Regions from separate parts of the Sphingomonas sp. BE138 genome, predicted to be linked through region 2. Evidence: predicted binding sites of a transcription regulator. Region 2 holds the regulator's gene; the other holds the start of a gene.
The links. The regulator LexA, encoded in region 2, represses DNA repair genes until DNA is damaged. The targets are predictions, from matches to a motif close to GTTCCNCNCTTGTTCT.
Positions count from the first base shown of each region.

Region 1: J2Y58_RS08565 (protein ImuA) is a predicted target of LexA. The motif match lies at 1,299-1,314, and genes of this name have one in related genera.

Region 1 covers NZ_JAVDUC010000005.1:71,105-74,984, forward strand. The annotation lists gene J2Y58_RS08560 (3-methyl-2-oxobutanoate dehydrogenase (2-methylpropanoyl-transferring) subunit alpha) at 1-1,146, opposite strand, end outside; gene J2Y58_RS08565 (protein ImuA) at 1,344-2,093, shown strand; gene J2Y58_RS08570 (DNA polymerase Y family protein) at 2,008-3,880, shown strand, end outside.
Region 2 covers NZ_JAVDUC010000001.1:115,463-119,342, forward strand. The annotation lists gene J2Y58_RS00540 (ComEC/Rec2 family competence protein) at 1-1,074, shown strand, start outside; gene lexA (transcriptional repressor LexA) at 1,388-2,050, opposite strand; gene J2Y58_RS00550 (molybdopterin molybdotransferase MoeA) at 2,109-3,299, opposite strand; gene moaC (cyclic pyranopterin monophosphate synthase MoaC) at 3,296-3,766, opposite strand; gene trpC (indole-3-glycerol phosphate synthase TrpC) at 3,767-3,880, opposite strand, start outside.

The DNA of each region.
Region 1 (3,880 bases), on a different contig from region 2:
GGCCTCCTTCTGCGCCGCCTTCACCTCCTCGGCGACCTCGCGGTCCATCGCCTCCTGCCGCGCCTCGTCCCATTCGCCGATCGCGACCAGATGATCCTTCAGCCGGCGGATCGGATCGCCCAGCGGCCACGCGGTCGGCTCGCCCGCCGAGCGATATTGCGTCGGGTCGTCGGAGGTCGAATGCCCCTCCGCGCGATAGGTGAAATGCTCGATCAGCGTCGGCCCGGCATTGGTGCGCGCGCGCTCCGCGGCCCAGGCGGTCGCGGCATAGACCGCCAGCGCGTCGTTGCCGTCGACGCGCAGCCCCGCGATGCCATAACCGACCGCGCGCGCGGCGAAGGTGGTCGCCTCCGCGCCCGCGAACCCCGAGAAGCTCGAAATCGCCCATTGGTTGTTGACGACGTTGAAGATCACCGGCGCGCGGTAGACGGTCGCGAAGGTCAGCGCGGAATGGAAGTCGCCCTCCGCGGTGCTCCCCTCCCCGCACCAGGTCGCCGCGATCCGCGTATCGCCCTTCGATGCCGAGGCCATCGCCCAGCCGACCGCCTGCGGATATTGCGTGGTCAGGTTGCCCGAGATCGAGAAGAAGCCGAAGCGCTTCTCCGAGTACATGATCGGCAGCTGCTTGCCCTGCAGCTTGTCGCCGGTGTTCGAATAGATCTGGTTCATCATGTCGACCATCGGGCACCCCCGCGCGATCAACAGCCCCTGCTGGCGATAGGAGGGGAAGCACATGTCGTCGGCATCCAGCGCGTGCGCGGCGGCGACCGCCACCGCCTCCTCGCCCAGCGACTTCATGTAGAAGCTGGTCTTGCCCTGGCGCTGCGCACGGAACATCCGTTCGTCGAACGCGCGTACGGTCGCCATGTGGCGCAGCATCCGTCGCAGCGTGTCGGGCGACAGGCGCGGATTCCACGGGCCGACTGCCTGGTTCTGCTCGTCCAGGACGCGCACCATCGTATAGGCAAGGTCGGTGAAGCCGCTGGCGGCCTCGGCGGTATCGGGGCGGCGCGCGGCACCCGCCGCAGGCACGTCGACATCGGCGAAATCGACCGCATCGCCGGGCCGGAATTTCGGCTCGGGCACATGCAGCGAAAGCGGCGGCAGGTTGCCGCGCAGGCGCGGATTGCCGGGATCGTCGGCCACGTCTCACTCTCCATCACGCGCCGCCGTTACGCAGCGCCGTTTCAGCCGCTTGTAATATTGTTTCAAGCGCCGGAAAAGCGTTTTCCGCAAGATCGATGCTGGAGATACCATTTTCCGGGGCGTATCAGGGGATTGACTCGAACCGGCCGAAGAGAACAAAAAAGGAACGATATTCCCATCGCGGAGTCGTACCTGCTGTGCCCGAGTCGAGCGTCCTCCAATCCCTGCGCGACACGCTCCGCGCCATCGAAGGCGACGGCCATCGCCGCCGCCCGGTGCTGCCGTTCGGCATCGGCGAGATCGATGCGCGTCTGGCCAACACCGGTCTGCGGCTCGATGCGCTGCACGAGGTGGCGGCGGCGACGCCGTCGATGGGCGATGACGCCTCGGCCACCCTGTTCCTCGCCGGGATCGCCGCGCGCGCCTGGGGTCCGGTGCTGTGGGTGGTGCGACGGCGCGACCTGTTCGCGCCCGGCCTCTACCAGTCGGGGCTCGCCCCCGAACGGGTCCTCTATGCCGAGGCGGCCGACGATGCCGAGGTGCTGGCGCTGATGGAGGAAGGGCTGCGCCACCGCGCACTCGGCGCCGTGATCGGCGAGACGAGCCGTGCGGCGATGGCCTCGACGCGGCGGCTGCAACTCGCGGCGGAGGGCGGGCGAACGATCGCGCTGCTGATGAAGCGTCATGCGCGGGAGGGTGCCGATCCGCTCGCGGTCCCCTCCGCGGCGGTGACGCGCTGGCGCGTGGCGTCGGCGCCGTCCGCACCGCTGCCGGTCGCCGGCATCGGTCGTGCGCGCTGGGACGTATCGCTGGTGCGGCAGCGTGGCGGCGAAGCTTTTCAGACGATCGTGGAGGCATGCGATGAAACGGGTCGCCTCGCTCTACCTGCCCGACTGGTCGATCGACCGGCTGCGGCGGGCCGAGCCCGCACTCGCGCCGCCGCCTGAGCGGCGCGTCGCGCTCGACCTCGCCGCGATCAAGGCGGCGAGCGATGCCGAACAGGGCGGCAAGGCCTGCGACGCGCCGCGCAACAGCGGCTGGCGCCCCGGCGCGCGCTGGGCGCGCGACGATGCCGTTTTCGCACCGCTCGCCGGGGTGGACGAGGCGACCGGCGGCGCCGAGGCGTGCTGGGCGGGCGAAACCCGCGCCGATGTCGCGCGCCGCGTCGCCGCCATTCCCGCGCACCAGCGCCCGCCGATGCGCGAGATGGGCCGCCGCAGCGAGGCCGCGGCGCATCCATATAAATACCTGCCCGGCGATGACGGCGGGAAGGCGAGCGGCTGGGTGGAGCCGGCGATGGTCGCGGTGCGCGCGCATGGCGAGGGCGTGCGCGACAAGGACACCCGCCATCGTCATCACCTCACCCGTCACCCCAGCGAAAGCCAGGATCTCTCCCGGCAAGCGCGGGACGCTCACCCCTCGCAGACCCCGGCTTCCGCCGGGGTGACGCACAAGACCGGAGTGGCGACGTCCGCCGCCTGGAACGCGATGCCCGCGATCCGCTACCCCGGCGATGGTCCGCATCCGGGGGGACGCCGCGGCTCGAACGATGCCGGCGCGAGCGTACCCGGTGTCGCCCCCTTCTTCGACACCGGGCGCAGCACCGCCGGCACCGTCGCGCGCGTCTGCCGCGACGCCGTGCCGCCGCCAGCGCCCGCGCAGGACAGCGCCCCGCCGCTCGTCACCGTGCAGAAGACCGGCAGCCGGATCGAGATCGCCGCCGTCTCCGCGGCCGCACGCGCGCTCGGCATCGCGCCGGGCATGGCGCTGACGCAGGTGCGCGCCGCCTCGCCCGAGGTGGTCGTGCGCGACGCCGACCCGGACGGCGACGCGCGCGACCTGCACCGGCTGGCCGTGGCGCTCGCGCGGCGCTGGAGCCCAAGCGTCGCGATCGCCGATGCGCAGTCGCTGTTCCTCGATCTCACCGGGGTGGCGCACCTGCACGGCGGCGAGGCGCGGATGGCGGCGCGGATCGTGCGGCTGCTCGCGCGGATCGGCATCACCGCGCGGATCGCGATCGCCGATACCACCGGCATGGCCTGGGCCTGCGCGCATCATGCGGCACAGCGGGTGACGATCCTGCCGCCTGGCGCCCCGCTCGACGCGCTCGCGCCTTTGCCCGCCGCCGCGCTGCGTATCGACGGCCATGCGCTGGAGCTGCTGCGCCGGCTCGGCATCGACACCGTCGGGCAACTCGCCGCCCTCCCCCGCGCGCCGCTCGCGCGCCGCTTCGGCCGCGCGGTGCCGCTGCGCCTCGACCAGGCGAGCGGGCGTGCCGCCGAGCCGCTCGACCCCGTGACGCCGCCGGTCGCGATCTCGGTGGAGCAGCGCTTCGCCGAACCGCTGCTGACCGCCGAGCCGATCGCGCACTGGATCGCGCAGCTGGTGACGCGGCTGACGGACGAGCTGGCGCGCGCCGGGCGCGGCGCGCGCGTGCTGCTGCTGGCGGCGACGCGCATCGACGCCGCGGTGCAGGTGGTACGCGTCGGCTTCGCGCGCCCGACCCGCGCCCCCGACCATATGCTGCGGCTGCTGCTGCGCCGCATCGAGCGGCTCGACCCCGGCTTCGGGATCGAGGCGCTGGCACTCCACGTCCACCGCGCCGACCCGCTGGGGGCCGAGGCGCTGGAGGGCGACCTGGCCGATGGGGAACGCCCCGATCTCGCAATCCTGGTCGATGCGATCGTCAACCGCATCGGCGCGCGGCGGCTATGGCGCGCGCGCGCGGTCGAAA
Region 2 (3,880 bases):
CTGCGGCTGGTGGCGGCCGGCGCACTGGTCGTACTGCTGGCCTGGCCCGAGTCGCTGGTGGGCGCCAGCTTTCAGCTGTCGTTCGCGGCGGTGACCGCGATCGTCGCGCTGCACGAGCATCCACGCGTGCGCGGCTGGTTCGCGGCGCATGACGAGCCACGATGGCGCGGGCTGATGCGCGAGCTCGCCTCGTTGCTGCTGACCGGCGTGGCCGTCGAGCTGACGCTGATGCCGATTGCGATCTTCCACTTCCATCAGGCCGGATTGTACGGGGCGCTCGCCAATATCGTTGCGATCCCGCTGACGACGTTCGTGGTGATGCCCGCGGAGGCGGCGGCGCTGCTGCTCGACGGCGTGGGGCTGGGTGCGCCGGCATGGTGGATCGTCGGGCAGGGGCTGGCGGTGCTGCTGCGGATCGCGCGGGGCGTGGCAGCGGCGCCTGGCGCCGTGGCGGCGGTGCCGGTGATGCCCCACGCCGCGTTCGCTGCGATCGTGGCCGGTGGATTGTGGCTGGCGATCTGGCGGACGCGGTGGCGCCATGCCGGATGGCTGCCGATCGCCATCGGGGTCGCCTGGACGGTGGCGACGCCGGTGCCCGACCTGATCGTCACCGGTGACGGCCGGCATCTGGCGCTGCGCGACCAAGCGGGCGGGGTGGCGGTGTTGCGCGACCGCACGGGCGACTACATGCGCGGGCTGCTCGCGGAGGCGGGCGGGCTGGACGGCGAACCGCACCTGCTGAGCGAGGCGAGCGGTGCGCGGTGCAACCGCGACTTGTGCTGGATGGAGCGGCGGGTCGATGAACGACGGTGGCGAGTGCTGGCGACGCGCAGCGGCTATCTGGTGCCGGCCGCGGCGCTGGTGCCGCTATGCCGGCAGGCGGATGTGGTGATCAGCGAGCGGCGACTGCCGCGGCGGTGCCGCGGGCGGTGGCTGACGCTCGACCGCGCGACACTGGCGTACACTGGCGGGGTGGCGGTGACGTTCGCCACCGGTCGGGTGACAACGGTGCGACGCGCGGGCGATGCGCATCCGTGGGTCGTGGCGGCGCGCACCGGCGATCCGGACAAGTGACCGCGGCGCCGCGCATCGGATGCTTGCACCGGTCCGTGCGATTGTCGAAGCTGCGTGCGGATGGTGTCATCGAACGTGCGAGAACGGCCACCGGAGTCCAGCGGCGACATCGTGACAAGCGATGGCGTCGAGGCGCTCTTTCCAGGCATGCCGCTCGGATGCTTGCAGAAGTCGCGTACGCGGCCCTGTTTGAACGTATCGCACGACGGCAATCGCGCCATCCCTCCACCAGCTTCGACTAAAGTTTTGCCGCACACAGACTAGGTCTGCGCATCCCTTACGCCCCTAAGAGGGGCGACGAGATCGTCTGTGTTCAGGAATAGCGGCGCAGCAGCCCGGCGAGCTTGCCCTGAACGCGGACCTGCGCAGGAGCATAACGTTGCGGGTCGTAGGCGCGGTTGGCGGGATCGAGGCGGATCATCCCGCCTTCGTGGCGGAAATACTTCAGCGTCGCCTCGCTGTCCTCGATCAGCGCGACCACGATCTCGCCGTCGCGCGCCACTTCCTGGCGGCGGATCAGCGCATAGTCGCCGTCGAAGATGCCCGCCTCGACCATCGAATCGCCGGCTACCTCAAGCGCGAAATGCTCGCCCGCGCCGAGCAGCGCCGCCGGGACCGGCAGCATCGTCGACCCCTCAAATGCCTCGATCGGCACACCAGCCGCGATGCGGCCGTGGAGCGGGATCTCGACCACGTCATTGGCCGGCTCGGGCATGCTGCGCTTGATCGAGGGCGGCGCGACCTTCTTCGTCTCGCCCCCGCGCTCGGGCGTCTTGAGCACCTCGAGCGCGCGGGCACGGTTGGGCAGGCGGCGCAGATAGCCGCGCTCCTCGAGCGCGCTGATGAGACGGTGGACCCCGGACTTGCTCTTGAGCTCCAACGCGTCCTTCATCTCCTCGAACGAGGGGGACACGCCACTGTCGGCGAGCCGGTCCTCGATGAAGCAGATCAGCTCGTGCTGCTTGCGCGTCAGCATGTTCCGGCGCCTCCCTAGTGAACGGATTGCGAACCTTTATGGAACATAATGCTGTCCGTCAAGCGATCATCAGGATTTCCGCCGAGTCGCCTGCGCGCGCCGTGGGAGCGTGCGGTTCGCGCACGATCAGGCAGGTCGAGCGCGCCAGCGTCCGCAGCATCGAGCTGTCCTGGATGGTCGAGGCAAAGGCGCGTCCGTCGCGCAGTTCGGCGCGCAGATAGTCGGTGCGCTCGCCGTTGGCGGGCAGGTCCTCGCCGAGGAGCGCGCGGGACACGGGCGGGAACGGCTGCGCTGCGCCGGCGAGATGCGCGACGAGCGGGCGGACGAACAGCAACGCGGTGACGAACGCCGACACCGGATTGCCCGGCAACCCGACCACCGCCATGTCGCCGCGCCGCCCGGCGAGCATCGGCTTGCCGGGGCGCAGCGCGATGCGCCAGAAATCGAGCGTGGCGCCCGCGGCGGCGAGCGCCGGGCGGACGAGGTCGTGGTCGCCGACCGACGCACCGCCGGTGGTGACCAGCACGTCGGCATCGACCGTCGCGAAGGCATGGGTCAGGCGGTCGAGCCGGTCGGGGAGGATGCCCAGGTCGACGATCTCGACCCCCAGGTCAGCGAGCAGCGCGCGCAGCAGCAGGCGGTTCGACTCGGGCAGCGCGTCGTCGGCGGTGAGGGGGCTCGCGGTGCCGGGCTCGACCAGTTCGTCGCCGGTCGCGGCCAGCGCGACGCGGACCGGCCGCGCAACCGCGATCCGCGCCACCCCGCCGGTCGCGGCGACCGCAAGCCGCGCGGGCGTCAGCCGCTCGCCGGGCGCGACCAATATGTCGCCGCACGCAAAGTCGAGCCCGCGCGGGCGAACGTTGCGACCAGCGTGCGCGGGGCCTTCGCCGGCGAGCGTCAGGATCGCGCCGTCGCGCGCGGCCTCTTCCTGGACCAGCACCGTGTCGGCCCCGGCGGGCATCGCGGCGCCCGTGAAGATGCGCACCGCCTGACCGGCAGCAACGGTGCCGGCGAACGGCGCGCCGGCGGCGCTCTCTCCTATGACGTGGAAGGGACTGGAGAGGTCGGCGAAGCGCAGCGCATAACCATCCATGGCGGACAGGTCGCTCGCGGGCTGGGTCCGTCGCGCGACGACCGCGGCGGTCGCCCAGCGTCCCAGCGCCTCGTGAAGCGGCACCTCGACGCTGTCGACCGCGCGCCCGAGCGCAAGGACCCGCGCCTGTGCCGCTGCGACGGGAAGCAGGGTCATGGCGCGCGCCAGTCGCCGGAGCGGCCGCCGCGTTTTTGGAGGATCCGAATGTCCTGAATCGTCATCGTCTTGTCGATGGCCTTGGCCATGTCGTAGACGGTTAGCAGCGCCGTCGAGACGGCGGTGAGCGCTTCCATCTCGACGCCGGTCTTGCCGTCTGTGGCGACCGTCGCGACCGCGGCGAGACCGTCGTCGGCGAGCGACAGGTCGAGAGCGACCCGCGTGATCGGGAGCGGGTGGCACAAGGGGATGAGGTCGCTGGTGCGCTTGGCGGCCATGATCCCGGCGACACGCGCGACCGCGAGCACGTCGCCCTTCTTGACCGCGCCGTCGCGGATCGCGGCCAGCGCGTCGGGCGACATGACGATCCGGCCGGTCGCGACCGCCTCGCGGCGGGTGACCGCCTTGTCGCCGACATCGACCATGTGCGCGGCGCCATCGGCGTCGAGATGGGTGAGCGCGGTCACCTAGCCGACCAGCGCGCGGGTGGCGGCGGCGACGTCGGGCTGGCGCATCAACGCCTCGCCGATCAGGAAGCAGTGTACGCCGTGCGCGGCGAGTTCGTCGAGGTCGGCGCGGGT